DNA from 3 places in the Streptomyces sp. NPDC091282 genome. Region 3 is predicted to be linked to each of the others. Evidence: riboswitches for the same ligand, from Rfam matches in the RefSeq annotation. Region 3 holds a riboswitch; each other region holds the start of a gene.

Region 1 (7,670 bases), on a different contig from region 3:
GGCGCCGACGGCGATGAGTGCGGCGGGCACGCCCCAGCCGAGACCGAAGGCGGCGGCACCGGCGAGTGCGGCCAGGACGCCGCCGACGGAGAACGTGGCGTGGAAGGCCGACATCACCGGGCGTCCGTAGGCGTGTTCGACCTGCACGGCGTGGGCGTTCATGCTGGCGTCCAGGGTGCCGTTGCCGAAGCCGAAGGCCAGCAGAGCGGCTCCGAGGGCCCAGGGCCGGTCGGCGAGGCCGGGGAGCACGAGGGTCGCGCTGCAGAGCACCGCCGCGCCGGGTACGACGAGGCGGGAGCCGATCCGGTCGCACAGCCTGCCGCCGAGCTGCATGCCGGCGAAGGCGCCCACCCCGAGCAGGACGAGGAAGCCGCCCAGAGTCGCGTGGCTGATACCCACGCGCTCCTCGACGGCGGGGATCATCACCACCCACATGCCCAGCAGTGTGCCGTTGAGGATGAAATACACGAATGTCACGGCGCGTGCGACGCGCAGCCCTCTGTCCATGCCGAGAACCATAACGAACATCAGCGATGTTTGAAACACGGTCAATCGCACATCTCGTATGTTCGATGACGATGGTGTTGAATCACGGCTATGAGCAGCACTGCGGAACGGCATCGCCTCATCGCCCAGCAGGTCCAGGACGCGGGGACGATCACCGTCACGGACCTGGCACGCCTGACGGGCGCCTCCGAGATGACCATCCGCCGCGATCTCGACCACCTCGCCGGACAGGGGGTCCTGGAGCGGATGCGCGGCGGTGCCCGCGCACTGCTGCTGCGCGGTGAGGAGCCGCCGTTCGCCCTGCGCGTCCATGAGGCCGTCGACATCAAGCGCCGTATCGCCGCCGCGGTGGCCTCCTCGGTCACCGACGCCGAGACCGTGCTGCTCGACAGCGGCACCACCTGCCTGGAGGTCGCCCGCCTGCTGCGAGGACGGAAGATCACGGTCATGCCGCTGTCGCTCCAGGCGCTCGCCGTCCTGGCCGAGAGCCCCGAACCGACCGAACTCCTGGTCCCGGGAGGCAAGCCACGCATGCCCGAGGGGGCACTCGTGGGACCGCTGACCCTGGCCTCGCTGGGGGCGCTGCGCTTCGACACCGCCGTCCTCGGCTGCTGCGGCCTCACCGCCGACGACGGACTGACGGCCTACGACCTCGACGAGGCGATGGTGAAGAAGGCGGCCGTCGCCTCCGCACGCCGCGTGATCGCGGCCACCGACGGCAGCAAGATCGGCCGGACCGCGCGCGCGTACGTCGGCCCGCCGGCGATCATGCAAGCGGTGGTCACCGACCCCACCGCCGACCCCGCCCAACTGACCGCACTCCGGGAAGCCGGCATCGAGGTCGTCACCGCATGAACCGTCCCGCCGGGCGTGCCACAGCCTCCGCCTGCGTGATCATGAGTCATCGGACTTCTCGGGGTTCGGATGCTGTCGGTGGAACGGGAAGGCCAGTCCATGGACGATGACCGTTGGGCCGGCTGGCCCGACCGGTGGGTCGGAGCGGACTGCGACGTGCGGACGGCCGTGGGTGCGATCTCACGGCAGGTCAAGGACGGGTTGAGGTACGACGAGGTGCCTTGGCGGCGGTTCCCGCACTTCTACGGCCCCGGCGAGGAGATCCCCGGACTCCTCACCACGCTCGCCTCCGACGACGCCGAGACGGCGGACAGGGCGTTGTCGCGGCTCTGGACATGTCTTCACCACCAGGGCGGCACGACCGCGGTGGGAGCACTGGCGGTGCCGTTCCTGCTCCGGATCGCGACGAGCGGACACCGAGGACTCCGTGCCCGAACTCTTCGCCTGGTCGCGGAGACAGGCCGGTGTCAGCACATGGGCGACGGCTCGCGGGAAGGCCTGCTCCAGGTCGCCGAGGACCCGTCGGTGGTCGAGGGCAGCACGATGTGCCCCGTGGACTGGACGATCCAGGCAGCCCGTCAGGCCGTCACGGACGACCTGCACCTTCTGCTCCCCCTTCTCTCGGACCCCGACCCCGAGGTCCGCTTCGTGACGGCCTACGTCCTGGCGGCCGCGACCGGCGAGCACTCACGTGTCTCCTCGGCTCTGCAGTCCGGACTGGCGCGGGAAGACGACGCGGTGGTCCGGGTGAGCCTGATCCTGGCGATCGCCCAACTCGCCCGTGAACACCGGGATGAGCTCGCTCACACGTGGGCGCATGACCTGTGGTCGCATCCCGGGCGGCCGCCCGAGGTCCGTATCGGCGCCGGGTTGGCCTGGCTCTGCCTGGTCACCGACCCGGCCCCCGACGAACTTCGCACCCTCCTCACCGACCCCGGCATCCGTCGATACGACGACCTGCTCCAGCCGGTGCCATGGCTCACCTGGGTCGATCCCTCCGACGCCGGGCTGCGCAGTTGCATCGACGAGATGCTCATGGTGCGCACCCCTGGAAGGGCACTCGACGATTCCTGGAGTGGAAGATCGTCAAGCTGAACCCCCAGACGTCAACCGGCTGCGCGGCCGCAGAGGATCGGCCGCGCAACGACAACTTATGAACGGAATGTCAGGCGGGCCGCCCGCCGCTAGAGTTGTCCTGGGCCGCGACTGGCGCAGGTGGACAACCACCGGGGAGCGGCCGTGCCTGATCCGATGTGAGCGTCGACCGCCTGGGCGTCTCCGTCAGCGATGTCCCGCTGAGAAGGCCAAGACGTGGAACTGCGCTACGGACTCAACCCGCAACAGGAGCCTGCGTATACCGGCCCTGTGACCCCGGGCAGGTGGCCGGTTCGGCTGCTGCACGGAGAGCCGTCGTTCATCAACATGCTGGACGCCCTGAACTCGTGGCAGCTCGTGCGTGAGGCCGGCCGGGCACTGGGCAGGCCGGCGGCTGCTTCCTTCAAGCACGTCTCGCCGGCCGGCGCGGCAGTCTCCGGGGCCGTCGACGAAGTCGCCGCGGAACTCCACGGGGTCGCCGGGCACGAAGTCGGCGCGCTGGCCGGTGCCTACCTGCGGGCGCGGGACGCCGATCCCAGATCCTCCTACGGTGACTTCGCCGCCGTCTCACACCCCGTCGATGCCGAACTCGCCGAACTGCTGACCGGCATGGTCTGCGACGGCATCATCGCTCCCGGATACGAGCCGGGCGCCGTCGAGCGGCTCAGCAAGAAGAAGAACGGCCGTTTCCTGATCATGGAGGCGGACGACAGCTTCGTGCCGCCGGGCGAGGAGACGCGGGAGGTCTTCGGACTGCGCCTGACACAACGGCGCGACGACGTCGAGCTGTCCGCCGAACTGCTGGGCCACGGTGGCGACATGCTCCCCGCCGAGGCTGCGGCCGACCTGGTGCTGGGGCTGGCGGTGCTCCGCTACACCCAGTCCAACTCCGTGTGCTACGTGCGGGACGGCGTGACGCTGGGCATCGGTGCCGGTCAGCAGTCCCGGGTCGACTGCACCCGTCTGGCCGGTGCCAAGGCCGACGCCTGGTGGCTGCGCCGTCACCCGAAAGTCCGCGCGCTGTCCTTCCGCCCCGGCATCCGGCGCCAGGACCGCATCAACTGGCGGATCCGCTTCATCGAGGGCGACCTCACGCCGGACGAGGAAGGGCGGTTGGCGGAGGCGCTGGCCGCTCCAGCGGGGGAGTTCACCGCGGACGAACGCGCTCGATGGATGCGGCGGCTCGACCGGGTGGCCTTCGCCTCCGACGGCGCCCTGCCGTTCCGTGACAACGTCGATCACGCCCGGCGGCACGGTGTTCGGTACATCGCGGAGCCGGGCGGATCCATCAGGTCCGACGAGGTCGGGCAAGCCTGCCGACAGCACGGGATCACGCTGGCCCGCACCGGCCTCAGGCTGTTCCACCACTGACGGCCGCCTCCGCGGGCAGGATCCCGGGGCGTCAGGCGGAGAAGGCGGCGAGGATCCAGTGCTCGGGCACGTCGTTCTCCGGGGCGGTGAAGAACCGGTGCATGGCGTGGTCGAGGTCCTCAGGGGTGAGGGACCCGTCGCTGTCGCGGTCGAGGCGCGCGAACTCGGCCGTGGCGGCAGGATCGGTGACGTTCCGGGACTTGAGGTACTTCTCGAACTCGCTCTTGCCGATCTTGCCGTTTCCGTCCGCGTCCATCAGCGCGAAGACTCCGGCCGTCACCTCGCGGACGTAGCCGGGGAGACCGGAGACCGACTTCCCGACCATCGTCTTCTCCACGCAGGAGATCATCTCGGTCCTGGTCACCCGGGTGTCCATGTTGGAGTCGGCGGCCTTCGCGACGCCCGCGATGAACGTCCGGACGATACGGGCCCGCTGGTCCTCCGCGCTGCCCGGATCGCCGGCGGCACGCGGCAGGTCCTCGTAGTCGATGTAACCGTTCTTGCTGGTGTCGATGAGATCGAACAGGCGGAAAGCCCTGGTCTGATACGCGCCCATGGTGGTCGTCCTTCCGTGCGGCCCGGCTTCCTGGATGATCACCAGGAAAGGTAGGCGGCGACGACCGGAGAGCCGCGGCGGCACCAGCGGCGATCACCCGAAGGGGCGCAGTCCGTCGGAGGGTAACCTTCCCTTCTCCGGCTGTACGGCCGGCCGTCGGACGGCAATCTCCCTCCCGTACGCGGAGACCGCTGTCCTTGGCACGCCCCTCGACTCCCCTCCACCCACAGAGGTCGTCACGCCATGGCAGAACTCAACCGCCGTAGGTTTCTTCAGATCGCCGGCGGCACCGCCGCCACCACGATCCTGAACGAGAGCATCGCGCGAGCCGCCTCCATCGAGGCGCAGGTCTCCACCGGCACGATCCAGGACATCGAGCACATCGTCGTCCTCATGCAGGAGAACCGTTCCTTCGACCAGTACTTCGGAACGATGAAGGGTGTGCGGGGCTTCGGTGACCCGCGGCCGGTTCTCCAGGACAACGGCAAGTCCGTCTTCTACCAGTCGAACGGGACGAAGGACATCCTTCCGTTCAATCCGCAGGTCAACAACCTGGGCATGCAGTTCGTCGAGGGCCTCAACCACGACTGGGCCGGCGGCCACCAGGCGTACAACAACGGGAAGTACGACAAGTGGGTGCCGGCGAAGACCGCCACGACCATGTCGTACATGACGCGCAAGGACATACCGTTCCACTACGCCCTCGCCGACGCGTTCACGGTGTGCGACGCCTACCACTGCTCCCTGATCGGCGCGACGGACCCGAACCGCTACTACCTGTGGTCCGGTCACACCGGCAACGACGGCGTCGGCGGCGGCCCGGTCCTGGGCAACCAGGAGGCCGGGTACGGCTGGAAGACGTACCCTGAGCGCCTCGAAGCCGCCGGAATCTCCTGGAAGGTGTACCAGGACGTCGGCGACGGCCTGAACGCCGCCGGCTCCTGGGGCTGGATCAGCGATCCCTTCCGCGGCAACTACGGTGACAACTCACTGCTGTACTTCAACAACTACCGCAACGCGCAGCCCGGCAGCGCCCTGTACGAGAAGGCCCGTACCGGCACCAACGCCAAGGCGGGCGACGGCTACTTCGACCGGCTGCGCGCGGACGTGGTGAACGGCTCACTGCCCCAGGTCTCGTGGATCGCCGCGCCGGAAGCCTTCAGCGAGCACCCGAACTGGCCCGTCAACTTCGGTGCCTGGTACGTCTCCCAGGTCCTGGACGCGCTGACCGCGAACCCGGCGGTCTGGGCGAAGACGGCGCTCTTCATCACCTACGACGAGAACGACGGCTTCTTCGACCACGTGGTTCCGCCGTACCCGCCCACCTCGTCGGCGTGGGGCCTGTCCACGGCGGACGTCTCGAAGGACCTGTACGCCGGCGGCGGTGGCTACGCGGCCGGACCGTACGGCCTCGGACCGCGCGTGCCGATGATCGTCGTGTCGCCGTGGAGCAAGGGCGGTTACGTCTGCTCCGAGACCTTCGACCACACCTCGGTGATCCGCTTCATCGAGAAGCGCTTCGGCGTGCAGGAGCCCAACATCTCTCCCTGGCGCCGCGCGGTCTGCGGCGATCTGACCTCGGCCTTCGACTTCACCCGCGCGGACGCTTCCCCGGCCGCCCTCCCGTCGACGGCCGGCTACGTGCCGCCGGACCACAACACCCACCCTTCCTACCACCCGGTGCCTCCGGCCACCGGCACCCTGCCGAAGCAGGAGGCGGGCACCAAGCCGACCCGCCCGCTCGGTTACAGTCCCTACGCGGACGGCAAGGCCACTGTCTCCACGGGCCAGTTCACCCTGTCCTTCTCCAGCGGCACGGTGCTCGGCGCGCACTTCCACATCACCTCCGGCAACCGCACGGACGGCCCCTGGCCCTACACGGTCGAGGCCGGCAAGACCCTTTCGGACACCTGGAGCACCAGCAGTTCCACCGGTAACCAGATCAACCTCACCGCGTGGGGCCCGAACGGCTTCCTGCGGACCTGGAAGGGACCGGCGAAGACGGCCGGCCCCGAGGTCACGGCCCGCCACGTCGCATCGACCGGCAACCTCGCCCTCACCATGACCAACTCCGGCACGGCCGCGGTCAGTCTCACCGTGACCAACGCCTACGGCGGCACGGCCCAGACCTTCAAGGTCGGCCCCGGCGCCTCCGTCCCCTGCACGGTGGACCTGTCCACCACGGGCCACTGGTACGACGTCAAGGTCGTCTCCAGCGCGGACAGCACCTTCCTGCGCCGTTTCGCCGGTCACGTGGAGACGGGCACCCCGGGCGTCTCCGACCCGGCGATCAAGACCGCCTGACCCGGTCATCACGCTCGCCGCAGCCCCCGTCGCACACCGCCGGTCCGCGGCACGCCGACGGCGACCGGGGGCTGCGTGGAGTTCGCCAGGCACCACTCAGCCCCACAGGAAAGCCACGGCAGCCGGAGCGGCGACCGGCGGCCAACGGAGCCCGTCCCCGGTCGCAGCCCCGCCCGGCCTGAGCGTGGGACATCGAACCGCCACAACAGGCTTACCGCTGTACGGTCTTGGCGGCCAGCCGCAGGTTTCTGATCATCGGGTTCGGGTCGTCCTTGCGGCTGACGAGGACGACCTGGCTGGGAGGAGCACCTTCGAGCGGGACGGTGACGAGGCCGGGACGCAGTGAGCTGCGCCGGTCACCTACGGGCAGCACAGCGATCGCCCCGCCGCTCGCGACGAGTTCGAGCTTGTCCTCGTAGCTCTCGATCGGCGGCACGCCGGCCCCGAGGATCCGGTAGGAAGCCCAGTCCGCGGTCCCGGACGCGCAGGGCGCCACCTCTTCACCGGCCAGTTCCTCTGCGGCCACCGACGTGCGCCCGGCCAGGCGATGGCCGCTCGGGACCACGAGCATGCGCGGCTCCTCGTACAGCGGGGTGGCGACCACGTCGTCGGCGGAGAGCGGCAGCGGGGCCCGGGCGATGAGAGCGTCGACGCGCCGGTCGGGCAGCGCGTCGACGTCACGGCAGCTCAGGTACCGGGTGGAGATCTCGGCGTCCGGGTGTCGGCGGCGCAGTTCCTGTACGACTGCGGTGATCACCAGGTCTTCGACGTAGCCGATGGTGATGTGCTCCGTCTCGGCCTGTTCCCGTACGGTCAGCTCCGCCTGGCGGGCCGCCTGCAGCAGGGCTCGGGCCTGGGGGAGGAACCTTTCGCCCGCCTCGGTGAGCCGGGTCCCCTGGGGCGCGCGATCCAGCAGCCGTACGCCGAGATACTTCTCGAGCCGTTGGATCTGGCGGCTCAGTGCCGGCTGGGCGACGTGCAG
Region 2 (7,670 bases), on a different contig from region 3:
TGAGGATCACGAAGTCACCGGGGGCCACGTCCGTGACGCCCTCGCCGACCGACTCCACCACTCCGGCGGCCTCGTGGCCGAGCAGGAACGGGAACTCGTCGTTGATCCCGCCCTGCTTGTAGTGCAGATCGGTGTGACAGACCCCGCAGGCCTGCACCTGTACGACGGCTTCGCCGGGCCCCGGGTCCGGCACCACGATCGTCTCGACCCGCACCGGCTCGTCCTTGCCCGGTGCGATCACGCCGCGTACTTCCTGCGCCATGGACCTGACCCTTTCGTCGCTCTGCTGACCTGCCTGTTCCGACCCTACGCGGGACCGGCCGCCGCGGCACGGAGCACGTCGGTCACCGCGGATCTTTCCCCCGGCCGACCGCCTTCCGCCCCGGCGCCGGGGCGGACCGACGTAGCCTTGGTGGGCCGCCCACCGTCCGGACGAGGAGCACCGTGACCACCGCAGACGCCCTTGTGCCGGTACGGACCGCGGGCCGCCCCGGTCCGTCCGCGTTCCGGCTGCTCCTGAGCTATGTCCGGCCGCACCGCTGGGCCCTGTTGGCGGGTGCGGTGCTCTCGCTGCTGACGGGCGCGACCGCACTGCTGCTGCCGCTGGTGGCGCGGGGCCTGATCGAGGACCTGTCCCACGACCGTTCGGTGTCGGGGAAGTTGCTCGCGATGGCGGCTCTGGTGATCACCAACACCGTCGTGGGCGCGCTGGGTTCCTACGTCCTGCGGCGCACCGCCGAGTCGGTGGTGCTCGGCGCCCGGCGCACCCTGTCGTCGTACCTGCTGCGGCTGCGGATCGCCGCGGTGGACCGCACCGAACCCGGTGACCTGATGGCGCGGATCACCTCGGACACCACGCTGCTGCGCGAGGTCACCACGGATTCGCTGGTCGCGCTCGGCACCGGCGGCCTCACCCTGGTCGCCACCGTGGTGATGATGGGGGTCGTCGACCCGGTGCTGCTGGGCGTCACGCTCGCGGTGATCGCCGGGGCGGGCACCGTCCTGGGCACGATCGTGCCGCGCATCCACCGGGCGAGCCGGCGGGCGCAGGACGCGGTCGGGGTGATGGGGGCGTCGCTGGAGCGGGTGCTGGGCGCGCTGCGCACCGTGAAGGCGTCGGGCGCCGAGCCCCGCGAGGAGCGTGCGCTGCACGAGGCCGCCGAGGAGTCCTGGCGGCAGAGCGTGCGGGCCGCCAAGTGGTCGGCCGCGGCCGGCAACACGGCGGGACTCGCGATGCAGCTGGCGTTCATCACGGTGCTGGCGGTGGGCGGGGCGCGGGTGGCGACCGGTGCGATCGGCATCGGCACGCTGGTGGCGTTCCTGCTCTACGTCTTCTACCTGATGTCGCCGATCCAGCAGGTCGTCGGCGCCGTCACGCAGTACCAGACCGGGGCCGGCGCGCTCGCCCGGATCCGGGAGGCGCTGGAGCTGCCCGCCGAACCGCCCTTCGTGCCCGTCGACTTGCCGGCGGCCGGCGCCGAACCGGCCGCCGTCGCCTTCACCGACGTACGGTTCCGGTACGCCGACGACCTGCCGTACGTGCACCACGGGGTCAGTTTCGCGGTGCCCGCCCGGGGCATGACGGCCTTCGTCGGCCCGTCCGGCGCGGGCAAGACCACCGTCTTCTCGCTGATCGAGCGGTTCTACGACCCGGAGTCCGGCACGATCACCCTCGACGGCCGCCCGCTCGCCGACTGGGAGCTGCCCCGGCTGCGTTCGGCCATCGGCTACGTCGAGCAGGACGCGCCGGTGCTGTCGGGGTCGTTGCGGGACAACCTGCTCCTCGGCAACCCGGAGGCGGACGAGGGCACGGTGACGCGGGTGCTGAAGACGACCCGGCTGGACGGCCTGGTGGAGCGGCTGCCGCAGGGTCTGGAGACGCTGGTGGGGCACCGCGGGACCAAGTTGTCGGGCGGGGAGCGGCAACGGGTCGCGATCGCGCGGGCGTTGCTGCGCCGGCCCCGGCTGCTGCTCCTCGACGAGGCCACCTCGCAGCTGGACGCGGTGAACGAGGCGGCCCTGCGGGACACCGTCGCCGACGTGGCGCGGTCGACCACGGTGCTGGTGGTCGCGCACCGGCTGTCGACGGTGACGACGGCCGACCGGATCGTGGTGATGGACGCGGGCCGGGTCCGCGCGGTGGGCACGCACCGGGAGCTGGTGGCCGGGGATCCGCTGTACGCGGAGCTGGCGGCGACCCAGTTCCTGGCCGCCGGGCACTGAGCACGGCGAAGGGCCGTCCCCGCGGCGGGGACGGCCCTCGGGTGCGGCCGGGGTCAGGCCTCGATGCCCGGCAGCAGTCCCATGGCGGGCGCGGCCAGGTCGGTGAGCTGGTGCAGTTCGCCCAGCTTCTGGAGCCCGTTCAGTCCCTGCAGCTGCTCCGAGACCTTGGGGATCTCGTCCTGGTGCTCCGCCGGGATGCCGATGCGCGAGACCGAGTCGAGCACGCCGAGCGCGGTGAGCTTCCCGGGGTCGTGTGCGCTCGCGTCGGCCGCGTTCGCCAGCGGCGCGGCGAGGCCGGTGACCCCGACGGCAAGGCCGACGGCGGCGACGATACGTCGTGTTGAGATCATGTCTCCAGCAACGGCCGGAGTGCCCGCCCGGACACGGGCGGGCACTCCCGCTCACCCGTCAGGCGGAGCGTGCGGCCTGCGCTTGCCGAGCCGGGCGGGGCGGAGGAGGCTCGAAGACGGGGCTGCCGCGGCCCGCTCCGCATCGGCCGCGGGCTCCCGCTGGAGGTCACCATGGGCACCGCGCCGGGCTCCACGTTCGACACCGAGACGCTGCGCCGGGCCATCGAGGGCAACACGGGCAACAGTCTGCTGGCGCTCTACGCGGACGACGCCGAGATCCGCATCGTCGACCGCACCGCGCAGCCGAGCCACCCCAGGGTCCTGCACGGCCGCGGGGACATCGCCGCGCTGCTGGACGACGTCTACAGCCGGGACATGACGCACACCCTGGACCAGTGCGTCGTCCAGGGCGACCGGGCCGCCTACAGCGAGTCCTGCGAGTACGCGGACGGCGTCCGGGTGCTCGCCGAGTCGATGATCACGCTGCGCGACGGGAAGATCGCCGAACAGATCATCGTCCAGGCATGGGACGAGTAGCCGCCAGGGCCGCAAGGGCCCAGGTCAGCGCTCGGCTGACCTGGACCTTCTCGGCGCGGGCCGGGCTGGGACAGCGGCGTCGGGCCCGTCCTCGCACCTCCGCCGTGCTGCTCCGAGCGCTGCTGCGGGCGGCGCATCGCCGCGGGAGTCGCTGAGCGCCTCGGTTACCCTGGGCTCGGGCCGTGACTGGCGCTGAGGTGGAGCACCACCGTGGAGCGGCCCGCACTGTCGATGCCGTGCGCCTGGGCGATCAAGGTCGAATCAGCTCAGGAGTGTGCCGCATGACCCATGCCCGACTCATGGACGGAACCGCCGTCGCCCGCCGGATCGTCGAGGAGACCGCGGAGCGCGCCGCCGCCCTCACCGCGCGCACCGGCGTCACGCCGTGCCTGGCCACCGTGCTGGTCGGCGAGGACCCGGCCTCCGTCACCTATGTGCGGATGAAGCAGAACCGCAGCCGCAAGGCCGGTATCGCCTCCCGGCACGTGGCGCTGCCCGCCGCCACGACCACCGAGGAACTCGTCGCCGTCCTGCGGGAGTTGTCGGCCGATCCGGCGGTGCACGGCATCCTGCTCCAGCACCCGGTCGGCGAACACATCGACGAGCGGGCCGCGTTCGAGGCGATCGCGCCGGAGAAGGACGTGGACGGCGTCACCTTCGCGTCGTTCGCGACGATGAGCTTCGGGCTGCCGGGCTTCGTCTCCTGCACGCCGGGAGGCATCCTGCGCCTCCTGGACGCGTACGACGTCGACCCGGCCGGCAAGCGCGCGGTGGTGGTGGGCCGCAGCGCGATCCTCGGCAAGCCGGCCGGCATGCTGCTGCTCGCCCGCGACGCCACCGTCACCTACTGCCACTCCCGTACCCGTGATCTGCCGGCCGCCGTGCGGGAGGCGGACATCGTGGTCGCCGCGGTCGGCCGCCCGCGGCTGGTCCGGGGCCAGGACATCAAGCCGGGGGCGGTGGTGCTCGACGCCGGCTACAACGAGGGCAACGTCGGCGACGTCGACTTCGACTCCGCCGTCGAGCGGGCCTCGCTGATCACTCCGGTGCCGGGCGGGGTCGGTCCGATGACCATCGCCGTGCTGCTGGAGCAGACCGTCGAGGCCGCCGCCCGGCAGCTGGGGGCGTGATCAGCGCATCCAGGCGCTGTAGTCCATGACGTCACCGGCCCGCACGCCGTACTCGGGGTCGTCGCGGGTGAACGTGGTCTCCAGGCCGAGGACGGTGCCGGTGGCCGGGTCCAGGATCAGCATCCGCCGCCCGCCCGGGGCCGCGTCGAGGACGTACGCCTGCCCGGTCCGGCCGAGCCGGTCGGTGACCCGGCCGGCCGGCCGCAGTCCGGGGGCCTCGGCGAGGAGCGCGGCCAGGGCGGCCGTCTCCCGCGCGCCGAGCGTCCAGTTGTCCAGCAGTTCCCGGGTGGCGTCCAGGAGCTCCGGCGTGGTGAGGGTGCGGGTGCCGCCGCCGGCCAGCTCGGTCAGGTAGGTGCGCAGCCTCGCCGGGTCGTGCGGCGGTGTGCCGTACGGCGGGGCGTCGCCCCACATCGGCGGGAAGGTGCGGCGGCTGAGCACGTGGCCGTCCTCGACCGGCCGCGTCCGGTCGCCGTCGTCGGTGAGGACCGGGCGGCCGGGGCGGGCCGGGTCGGTGGCCACGACGACCTCGGTGTGGGTGCCGTCCGCCGCCCAGCGCACCACCCGTTCCTCGGGCAGCGTGACCGGCGGCCTGCCGTCGCTCATGCCGAGGCTCCAGGACTGCACGTGCGTGCCCTGCCGCAGGGCCGGTGACCCGTCCCGGGCCGCCGCCGCGGCCAGTTCCGCGACGTCGGCCAGCGGGACGGGCGCGGAGTGGGCGCGGACGGCGAGCGGGCGGGGCGCGGCCACCGCGGGGGTGCCGGCGGGACCGCCCTGGAGCACGGCGAGCGCGGTGACGGCGGCGGCGAGGGCCGCGGCGAGCGACCAGACCAGCCGCCGCGACCGGGGCCGGGGGCGTGGGCGCGGGGTGTCGTGCAGCAGCCGGGCGAGGTGCCGTTCGGCGGTGTGGTCCAAGGGTCCGTCGCCGTAGTGGGGGCCGCCGGCGGGTACCGGGTCGGCGGTGCGCAGCAGGTCGAGTTCGTCAGCCATGGCGGTGTCCCTCGGAGAGTGCCTCGGCGGCAGGGGGGCGCAGTCGGTCGATCTCGGCTCTGAGCCGGCGGCGGGCGCGGTGCAGCCGCATCGCGGCGGCCCGGCTGCCGCAGCCCAGGACGACCGCGACCTCGTCGACGCCCAGGTCCTCCCAGGCGGTCAGGCGCAGGACCTCCTGGTCGGCCGGGGAGAGCCGGCCCAGTGCCTCGTGCACCCAGGAGCCGGGCCGGTCGGTGTCCGGTCCGGCCACGGTCTGCCGTCCGTGGGCGGTCTCGTCGTTGCCGAGCCGGTCCACCAGCCGGCGCCGGCGCCCCTGTCCGCGTACCGCGTTGGCGAGGCAGTTGCGTGCCACGCCGTACAGCCAGGGCAGCGGGGTCGCCGGAAGGTCGGCGCGGCGGCGCCAGGCCACGGTGAACACGTCTGCCACCACTTCCTCCACCTCGCCGGTCCGCCCGTCCAGTCGCCGCGCGACATAACGGCTGACCGCCCAGTAGTGCTCGCGATAGGCAGCGGCGAAGGTCTCGTCGTTGCTCATGTCGTGTTCGTGTCCGGCACCTTCCCGATCGTCACACCCTTGCTGGTGACGCTCGTCGCATCCGTCGAGTGTGACCGGCGCGATCGGCCCGGACACAGGCGGGGCATGAGGAACCTCAAGTGGCTCACGACCACCGACCACAAGACGATCGGGACGCTGTACCTGGTCACGGCGTTCTCGTTCTTCTGCCTCGGCGGCGTGATGGCCCTGTTCATGCGCGCGGAGCTGGCCCGGCCAGGTCTGCAGATCATGTCGAACGAGCAGTTCAACCAGGCGTTCACGATGCACGGCACGATCATGCTGCTGATGTTCGCGACGCCGCTGTTCGCGGGCTTCGCGAACTGGATCATGCCGCTGCAGATCGGCGCGCCGGACGTCGCCTTCCCGCGCCTGAACATGCTGGCCTACTGGCTGTACCTGCTCGGCTCGACCATCGCGGTGGGCGGCTTCCTCACCCCGCAGGGCGCGGCCGACTTCGGCTGGTTCGCCTACGCCCCGCTGTCGGACGCGGTGCGCACGCCGGGCGTCGGCGCCGACATGTGGATCATGGGTCTGGCGCTCTCCGGGTTCGGCACCATCCTGGGCGCGGTCAACTTCATCACCACGATCATCTGCATGCGCGCACCCGGCATGACGATGTTCCGGATGCCGATCTTCGTGTGGAACGTGCTGCTGACCGCCGTCCTGGTCCTGCTCGCCTTCCCGGTCCTCGCCGCCGCGCTGTTCGCGCTGGAGGCGGACCGGAAGTTCGGGGCGCACGTCTTCGACGCCGCGAACGGCGGGGCGCTGCTGTGGCAGCACCTGTTCTGGTTCTTCGGCCACCCGGAGGTCTACATCATCGCGCTGCCGTTCTTCGGCATCATCAGCGAGGTCATCCCGGTCTTCGCCCGGAAGCCCATGTTCGGCTACATGGGCCTGGTCGCGGCGACGATCGCGATCGCCGGTCTGTCGGTGACGGTGTGGGCGCACCACATGTACGTCACGGGAGGCGTGCTGCTGCCGTTCTTCTCCTTCATGACCTTCCTGATCGCGGTGCCGACCGGTGTGAAGTTCTTCAACTGGATCGGCACCATGTGGCAGGGCTCGCTGTCGTTCGAGACACCCATGCTCTGGACCCTCGGCTTCCTGGTGACGTTCGTCTTCGGCGGTCTGACCGGCGTCATGCTCGCCTCGCCGCCGATCGACTTCCACGTCTCCGACTCGTACTTCGTGGTGGCGCACTTCCACTACGTGGTCTTCGGCACGGTCGTCTTCGCGATGTTCTCCGGCTTCCACTTCTGGTGGCCCAAGTTCACCGGCAGGATGCTCGACGAACGGCTCGGCAAGATCACCTTCTGGACGCTGTTCGTCGGCTTCCACGGCACCTTCCTGGTCCAGCACTGGCTGGGCGCCGAGGGCATGCAGCGCCGGATCCCCGACTACCTGGCCGTGGAGGGCCTCACCACCCTCAACACGGTCTCGACGATCTTCTCGTTCCTGCTGGGATCGTCGCTGCTCCCGTTCCTCTACAACGTGTGGAAGACGGCCAGGTACGGCGAGAAGGTCGAGGTCGACGACCCGTGGGGGTACGGCCGTTCGCTGGAGTGGGCGACCTCCTGCCCGCCGCCGCGCCACAACTTCGTCTCCCTCCCGCAGATCCGCAGCGAGTCCCCGGCGTTCGACCTGCACCACCCCGTGGAGCGGGAGTTGAGCACCCGGTGACGGCACGCGAGGAGGAACGGGCGCTGGTCGCACAGGTCGAGGGCCATCTGCTGCTGGCGGCGGCCAGGGCGGAGGGCCGCAGGGCGGCGGCGCGGCTCGCGGACCGGCTCGGCTGGCTCACGGACTCCCAACGCGCCGATCTGGAGCGGCATTTCGAGAGCGAGTACCTGGAACTGACCCGGTCGTCCTGGCGGCGCACCGCGGAGC
Region 3 (7,670 bases):
ATCTTCACCAGCTCCAGGAGCTTCGGGTCCAGGCCCCTGCGGGCGGCGGTGTCCAGCCGGACCATCGCCCGGAAGACGTCGGGCACCAGCTCCGACCAGGGCAGACGGGGGGTGTGTTCGGGTGCGTACTCGGACGGTTGTTCTGTGGTCATATCTCGACCCTAGGAGTCAGGCAGCCCAGGAGTATGGTCCATTTCCATGGCGAGAACATGGGCCACTCTGGGAATCGACCTCCATCTGGAGCCGGCCGGTCCGGGGCTGCGCCGGGGGCTGACCGACGCCCTGCGGGAAGCCGTCCGCGGCGGCCGGCTGGTCCCCGGCACCCGGCTGCCCTCCTCGCGGTCCCTCGCCGCCGACCTCGGGATCGCCCGCAACACCGTCGCCGACGCCTACGCCGACCTGGTCGCCGAGGGCTGGCTCACCGCCCGCCAGGGCTCCGGCACGCGGGTCGCGGCCAGGGAGCCGACACCCTCGCCCGACGGGCCCCGCGCACCGGCGCCCGCGCCCGGCGCGAGCGCCCGCCTTCCCGCCTACGACCTGCGCGCCGGCCACCCCGACGTCTCCGCCTTCCCGCGCACGGAGTGGCTCAGGGCGGCCCGCCGCGCCCTCACCGCAGCCCCCAACGAGGCCTTCGGCTACGGCGATCCGCGCGGCCGCGTCGAACTGCGCACCGCGCTCGCCGCCTACCTCGCCCGCGCCCGGGGCGTGCGCGCCGACCCCGAACGCATCGTGATCTGCGCCGGGTTCGCCCACGGCCTCGGCCTGCTCGGCCAACTGCTGCGGGCCCGCGGGGCGGACACGGTCGCGGTGGAGTCGTACGGCCTCGACGAGCACTGGCGGCTGCTGAGCGCGGCCGGACTGCGCACCCGCCCGCTGCCCTTCGACCGGCTCGGCACCGACACCACACGGCTGTCCCGGGGGCCGGCGGCGGTGCTGCTGACCCCGGCCCACCAGTTCCCGATGGGCGTGCCGCTGCACCGCGACCGGCGGGCCGCCGTCGTGGACTGGGCGCGGCGCACCGGCGGTCTGGTCCTGGAGGACGACTACGACGGGGAGTTCCGCTACGACCGCCGTCCGGTCGGCGCGCTCCAGGGCCTGGCCCCCGACGAGGTCGTCTACCTGGGCACGGCCAGCAAGTCCCTGGCACCCGGGCTGCGGCTGGCCTGGATGGTGCTGCCGACGGGACTGGTCCGGGAGGCGGTGGCGGTCAAGGGTGCCGTGGACGTCTGCGGGACGCCGGACCAGCTGACCCTCGCCGAGTTCATCACCTCCGGCGCGTACGACCGGCATGTGCGCGCGTCCCGTTCGCGCTACCGGCGCCGCCGGGACGCCCTGGTCGCGGCCCTCGCCGAGCACGCCCCGCGGATCGAGGTCACCGGCATCGCGGCCGGCCTGCACATGCTGCTGCGGCTGCCGCCCGGCACCGAGCGCCGGGTGATCGGTGCCGCCGCCGGCCTCGGCCTCGCCCTCGACGGCCTCACCCCGCGCCACCGGCATCCCGACACGGCCGCCGCACCCCTGGACGCCCTCGTCCTCGGCTACGGCACCCCCGCCGACCATGCCTGGTCGGGTGCGCTGGACCTGCTGTGCACGGTGCTGTCGGACCCGGCCGTGACCGGCACCGGCTGAACCCGGGCGGCTCAGCCGCCCGCGGCCTCCTCGGCCTCCCAGCGCAGCAGGTCGCCGGGCTGGCACTCCAGCGCCTCGCAGAGCGCGGCGAGCGTCGCGAACCGCACCGCCTTGGCGCGGCCGTTCTTGAGCACGGCGAGGTTGGCGGGCGTGATCCCGACCCGCTCCGCCAGCTCGCCCACGGACATCTTCCGCCTGGCCAGCATCACGTCGATGTCGACGGTGATGGGCATCAGATCACCTCGTCCAGCTCGGCCCGCATCCCGGCGGCCTCGACGTCGCGCGCGACGGCCTGGGCCAGCAGCATCCGCAGGACGAGCACGACGAGCGCGACCCCGAGGACGGCGAGGCCGATCCCGGCCATGATGACGCTGACGCCCGGGTCGTCCCGCTGGCCGGGCGCGTTGATGCCCGTGACCGTGAACCACAGCAGGGCGGCCGCCACGATCGCGCCGATCACCGTGTCGACGTACCGGAAGGCCGCGTGGGAGAAGACGGTCCCGCGGCGCACCATCGTCACCAGCCGCCACACGCAGACCACGGCCACCTGGGCCGTCACCATCCCCAGCACCGTGATCACGCGGAACGCGGTCAGCGGGACCGAGCCGTCCTCCGGGTCGTTCCCGGTGACCAGCGCCCACACCATCCCGGCCTGCACGCACACGGTGCCGGCGAGCACCACCGCGAGCACGGCGCGCAACGCGCACGTTGTCAGCTTCCCCACGACCCGTCCTCCCATCGTCTTTCGATGGGAATCTATCGAAATTCGATAGGTCGGGCAAGGGTGTGCGCGGCTCAGGCCTCCGCCTCGTCCTCCGGTGCCTCGCCGAACCGGGCCAGCGCCAGGGCCCCCGCCACGGCCACCGTGAAGCCGAGCACCCCGAGCCAGGCGAGCCCCTCGCGGGTGCGGTCGCCGAGCCAGACCACGCCGACCGCCGCCGGGCCGATCGTCTCGCCGATCACCATCCCCGCCGTCGCCGTGGTCACCGAGCCGCGCTGCAGCGCCGAGGTCAGCAGCAGGAAGGCGCCGCCGCCGCCGACCAGCAGCGCGTAGAGCGCCGGGTCGGTGAACAGACCGGCCGGACGCAGGGTGTCGACGAGCCGCACCGACACCTCCACCACCCCGAACCCGAACCCGGCGCCGAGGCCCAGCAGCAGCGCCCGCCCGCGCCCCGACAGCCGGCCGCCCGCGAGCCCGAGCAGCAGCACGCCCACCGCGGTCGCGAGCATGGCCCACTTCAGCGCGTCCGAACCGGCCCGGCCGCCCTCCGGTCCCGACGCCAGCCCCAGCATGGCGAGCCCCGCGCACACGACCCCGACCGCGCCCCACTCCAGCCCGCTCAGCCGCACCCGCAGCAGCCGGGCCGCGACCACCGCGGTCACCGCGAGACTGGACGCCAGCGCCGCGCTCACCGCGTAGATGGGGAGCGAGCACAGCGCCAGGATCTGGAAGACGAACCCCAGCCCGTCCAGCCCCAGTCCGGCGACGTACCGCCACTGGCGGACCGCCCGCAGCAGCAGCGCGGCCTCCCCGCCGCCGCCGTCACCGGCCGCCCGCGCGGCCACCGCCTGAAGAACCGTCGCGGTACCGAAGCAGAGCGCCGCGGCGAGAGCGCACACCATTCCGAAGAGCACACAGGGACTGTAGGGGAGGGGAGCGGGGGGTGCGGCGACCGGGCGGCCGGCGGCGCGGGGGCCGTCGGGCCGCTCGTCTAAGCTGGCGCCGGACATCGGGCCGACGGGGGAGAGACGAACATGGCCGACGCACGCGGACAGCTCCGCTCGGGCACGGTGGTCCTCGGCGGAATGGGCCTGCTGGCCGCCGCCCTCACCGCCTGCTCCTCCGAGCCCGACAAGCGCTGCGTCGACCGCGACAGCTACACCGCGGCCAGGGGCTACCGGGTCGTCTCCGACCAGAACTGCCGCTCCGCGAAGTCCTCGGCCGACGGCGCCTACTACTACGGCGGCAAGAAGAAGAGCGGCTGGGTCAGCGGCGGCTCGTTCACCGTGCCGGCCAAGGGGTCGGGCGGCTCGTCCGGCGGCCACGGCGTCCACCGCGGCGGCTTCGGTCACGGCGGCGGTCACGGCGGCTCGGGCGGCTGATCCCGCGATGGAGCGCCGTACCGTCGAACCCCGCCCCGGCTGGCAGCGGACCGTCGAGAGCCAGGGGGTGATCTACCCCCTCACCCGCCGTCCCGACGGGACCCTGCACCCCTACTGGGACGAGAGCGCGTACTACGCCTTCACCCTGGAGGAGGTGGAGGCGCTGGAGGACGTGGTCGGCGAACTGCACGCCATGTGTCTGGCGGCGGCCGGGCACATCGTGGCGCAGGATCGTTTCGCCGAACTGGGCCTCACCGATCCCCGGATACGCGCCGCCGTCACCGAGTCCTGGCACCGCCGCGCCGAACTCCCCTCCCTCTACGGCCGTTTCGACCTCCGCCACGACGGCTGCGGCCCGCCGAAGCTCCTGGAGTACAACGCCGACACCCCCACCTCCCTGGTGGAGGCCGCCTCGGCCCAGTGGTTCTGGATGGAGGACCGCTTCCCCGGCGCCGACCAGTGGAACAGCCTCCACGAACGCCTCGTCGCAGCCTGGCGGCGGCAGGCCCGGCTGCTCCCGCCCGGCGCGCCCCTGCACTTCGCCCACTCCGCCGCCGACGAACTCGGCGAGGACCTCATGACGGTCGCCTACCTGAAGGAGACCGCCGAGCAGGCGGGCCTGGACACCGAGTGGATCTCCATGGAGGAGATCGGCTGGGACACCCTGTCCGGGCGCTTCGTGGACAACGGTCTCCGGTTCATCCGCAGCTGCTTCAAGCTCTACCCCTGGGAATGGCTCACCACGGACGCCTTCGCCGGCCACGTCCTGGACACCCTGGACAACGGCGGCGGCACCGGAACCACGATGTGGATCGAACCGGCCTGGAAGATGCTTCTGAGCAACAAGGCCCTGCTGGCGATCCTCTGGGAGCTGTACCCGGGGCACCCGAACCTGCTGCCGGCCTACGTCGACGGCCCGCGGGAGCTGGCGGCCGGCCAGGGCTACGTCAGCAAGCCGCTGCTGGGCCGGGAGGGCGACGGCGTGCGGGTGCATCCGCCGGGCGAGGCCCCCGTCGTACGCCAAGAGGCCTGCTGCTACCAGGAGTTGGCTCCCCTGCCGGCCTTCGACGGCAACCACGTGGTGCTGGGCGCGTGGGTGGTGGGGGAGGAGGCGGCGGGCCTGGGCATCCGCGAGTCCCGGGGCCTGGTCACGGACGACCAGGCCCGCTTCCTGCCCCACGTGATCCTCTGACGGGCAGGGCCGCCCGACTGGTGGACGTCCAGCCCCCCGGGACGGGCCCGCCGGGTAGTGTGACCAGCGGGCCGTGACTGGCGCGCTGGGATGGGACCGACCATCGGGGAGCGGCCCGCGACTGACCGAGTGCCGTGCGCCTGGGCCGAACCGTGAGTGCCGAACGACATGTCCGGAGGTCCCGAATGACTGACAAGTCCGCGCCCCTGTCCACCGAGTCCACCGCGTTCCGATCCGCCCTCGACGTGATCCGCGCGGTCGAGCCGCGCGTCGCCGACGCCATCGGCCAGGAGGTCCACGACCAGCGCGAGATGCTCAAGCTGATCGCCTCGGAGAACTACGCCTCCCCGGCGACCCTGCTCGCGATGGGCAACTGGTTCAGCGACAAGTACGCGGAGGGCACCGTCGGCCGCCGCTTCTACGCCGGCTGCCGCAACGTCGACACCGTCGAGGCGCTTGCCGCCGAGCACGCCCGCGAGCTGTTCGGCGCCCGGCACGCCTACGTCCAGCCGCACTCCGGCATCGACGCCAACCTGGTCGCCTTCTGGGCCGTCCTCGCCGACCGCGTCGAGGCGCCGTTCCTCCAGAGGACCGGCGTCCGCCAGATCAACGACCTGACCGAGGCCGACTGGGCCGAGCTGCGGCAGGCCTTCGGCAACCAGCGGATGCTCGGCATGTCCCTGGACGCGGGCGGCCACCTCACCCACGGCTTCCGCCCCAACATCTCCGGCAAGATGTTCGACCAGCGGTCCTACGGCACCGACCCGGCGACCGGCCTGATCGACTACGACGCGCTGCGCGCCCAGGCCCGTGACTTCAAGCCGCTGATCCTGGTGGCCGGCTACTCCGCCTACCCGCGGCTGGTGAACTTCCGGATCATGCGGGAGATCGCCGACGAGGTCGGCGCGACCCTCATGGTCGACATGGCGCACTTCGCGGGCCTGGTCGCCGGCAAGGTCCTGACCGGCGACTTCGACCCGGTCCCGCACGCCCAGATCGTCACCACGACCACCCACAAGTCGCTGCGCGGCCCGCGCGGCGGCATGGTCCTGTGCGACGACTCGCTCAAGGACCAGGTCGACCGGGGCTGCCCGATGGTCCTCGGCGGCCCGCTCCCGCACGTCATGGCCGCCAAGGCCGTCGCCCTGGCCGAGGCCCGGCAGCCCTCCTTCCAGGACTACGCCCGGCGGATCGTGGACAACTCCCGCGCGCTGGCCGACGGCCTGATGCGCCGCGGCGCCACGCTGGTGACCGGCGGCACGGACAACCACCTCAACCTGATCGACGTCGAGTCGTCGTACGGCCTCACCGGCCGGCAGGCCGAGACGGCGCTGCTCGACTCCGGCATCGTCACCAACCGCAACGCGATCCCGGCCGACCCGAACGGCGCCTGGTACACCTCCGGCATCCGCATCGGCACGCCCGCGCTCACCACCCGCGGCCTCGGCACCGCCGAGATGGACGAGGTCGCGGGCCTGATCGACCGCGTGCTGACCGCCGCCGAGCCGGGCACGACGAAGTCCGGCGCCCCGTCCAAGGCCTCCCACGTCCTGGACGAGAAGGTCTCGGCGGAGATCGCTCAGCGGGCGACGGATCTCGTCGCCGGCTTCCCGCTGTACCCGGAGATCGACCTCGGCTGATCGACGCCGGTCGGGGCAGCGCCCCTGAAGGAGCGCGGGGAACCGCGCGACGGGCCCCCGCCGGGCCCGCGGCCCCCGCGCTCCGGAACCACCCCCACCACCGGGCCGATCCCGCCCTCACCCTCTGAGAGAATGGTGAGCATGGCCTCTGACCGACCCCGCGTGCTCTCCGGCATCCAGCCCACCGCCGGCTCGTTCCACCTCGGCAACTACCTCGGCGCCGTCCGCCAGTGGGTGGCCCTCCAGGAGTCCCACGACGCCTTCTACATGGTCGTCGACCTGCACGCGATCACGGTCCCGCAGGACCCCGCCGACCTGCGCGCCAACACCCGGCTCGCCGCGGCCCAGCTGCTCGCGGCCGGCCTGGACCCGGACCGCTGCACCCTCTTCGTGCAGAGCCACGTCCCGGAGCACGCCCAGCTCGCCTGGGTCATGAACTGCCTGACCGGCTTCGGCGAGGCCAGCCGGATGACCCAGTTCAAGGACAAGGCGGCCAAGCAGGGCGCGGACCGCGCCAGCGTCGGCCTGTTCACGTACCCGATCCTCCAGGTCGCCGACATCCTGCTCTACCAGGCCAACGAGGTGCCCGTCGGCGAGGACCAGCGCCAGCACGTGGAGCTGACCCGCGACCTCGCGGAGCGCTTCAACGGCCGCTTCGGCGCGACCTTCACCGTCCCCAAGCCGTACATCCTCAAGGAGACGGCGAAGATCTACGACCTCCAGGACCCGGCGATCAAGATGAGCAAGTCGGCGTCCACGCCGAAGGGCCTCATCAACCTGCTCGACGAGCCGAAGGCGACGGCGAAGAAGGTCAAGAGCGCGGTCACCGACACGGACACCGTGATCCGCTACGACGCCGAGCACAAGCCGGGCGTCTCCAACCTGCTCACCATCTACTCCACCCTCACCGGCCGCACGATCGCCGAGCTGGAGCAGGAGTACGAGGGCAAGATGTACGGCGCGCTCAAGACGGACCTCGCCGACGTCATGGTGGACTTCGTCACCCCGTTCCGGGAGCGCACCCAGCAGTACCTGGACGACTCGGAGACGCTGGACTCGATCCTCGCCAAGGGCGCGGAGAAGGCCCGCGCGGTCGCCGCGGAGAC

Evidence for each region. A riboswitch is a leader RNA that binds a small molecule or an ion and turns the genes downstream of it on or off. The one in region 3 is predicted to bind ZMP and ZTP.
Region 1: another riboswitch for ZMP and ZTP. It lies ahead of ACIQOE_RS39300 (phosphoribosylaminoimidazolecarboxamide formyltransferase); the one in region 3 lies ahead of ACIQOE_RS15745 (glycine hydroxymethyltransferase).
Region 2: another riboswitch for ZMP and ZTP. It lies ahead of ACIQOE_RS34100 (bifunctional 5,10-methylenetetrahydrofolate dehydrogenase/5,10-methenyltetrahydrofolate cyclohydrolase); the one in region 3 lies ahead of ACIQOE_RS15745 (glycine hydroxymethyltransferase).

What each region holds. Positions count from the first base shown of each region.
Region 1 covers NZ_JBIVUX010000013.1:136,725-144,394, reverse strand. The annotation lists gene ACIQOE_RS39315 (MFS transporter) at 1-507, opposite strand, end outside; gene ACIQOE_RS39310 (DeoR/GlpR family DNA-binding transcription regulator) at 598-1,362, shown strand; gene ACIQOE_RS39305 (hypothetical protein) at 1,462-2,457, shown strand; ZMP/ZTP riboswitch at 2,555-2,643, shown strand; gene ACIQOE_RS39300 (phosphoribosylaminoimidazolecarboxamide formyltransferase) at 2,674-3,828, shown strand; gene ACIQOE_RS39295 (EF-hand domain-containing protein) at 3,860-4,384, opposite strand; gene ACIQOE_RS39290 (phosphocholine-specific phospholipase C) at 4,628-6,688, shown strand; gene ACIQOE_RS39285 (LysR family transcriptional regulator) at 6,900-7,670, opposite strand, start outside.
Region 2 covers NZ_JBIVUX010000009.1:125,598-133,267, reverse strand. The annotation lists gene ACIQOE_RS34120 (S-(hydroxymethyl)mycothiol dehydrogenase) at 1-262, opposite strand, end outside; gene ACIQOE_RS34115 (ABC transporter ATP-binding protein) at 445-2,223, shown strand; gene ACIQOE_RS34110 (hypothetical protein) at 2,277-2,573, opposite strand; gene ACIQOE_RS34105 (nuclear transport factor 2 family protein) at 2,745-3,110, shown strand; ZMP/ZTP riboswitch at 3,283-3,365, shown strand; gene ACIQOE_RS34100 (bifunctional 5,10-methylenetetrahydrofolate dehydrogenase/5,10-methenyltetrahydrofolate cyclohydrolase) at 3,392-4,240, shown strand; gene ACIQOE_RS34095 (CU044_5270 family protein) at 4,241-5,227, opposite strand; gene ACIQOE_RS34090 (sigma-70 family RNA polymerase sigma factor) at 5,220-5,762, opposite strand; gene ctaD (cytochrome c oxidase subunit I) at 5,868-7,463, shown strand; gene ACIQOE_RS34080 (hypothetical protein) at 7,460-7,670, shown strand, end outside.
Region 3 covers NZ_JBIVUX010000003.1:409,299-416,968, forward strand. The annotation lists gene ACIQOE_RS15710 (carboxymuconolactone decarboxylase family protein) at 1-152, opposite strand, end outside; gene ACIQOE_RS15715 (PLP-dependent aminotransferase family protein) at 199-1,629, shown strand; gene ACIQOE_RS15720 (helix-turn-helix domain-containing protein) at 1,641-1,862, opposite strand; gene ACIQOE_RS15725 (DUF2975 domain-containing protein) at 1,862-2,353, opposite strand; gene ACIQOE_RS15730 (DMT family transporter) at 2,425-3,252, opposite strand; gene ACIQOE_RS15735 (hypothetical protein) at 3,385-3,732, shown strand; gene ACIQOE_RS15740 (glutathionylspermidine synthase family protein) at 3,740-4,924, shown strand; ZMP/ZTP riboswitch at 4,988-5,077, shown strand; gene ACIQOE_RS15745 (glycine hydroxymethyltransferase) at 5,110-6,564, shown strand; gene trpS (tryptophan--tRNA ligase) at 6,706-7,670, shown strand, end outside.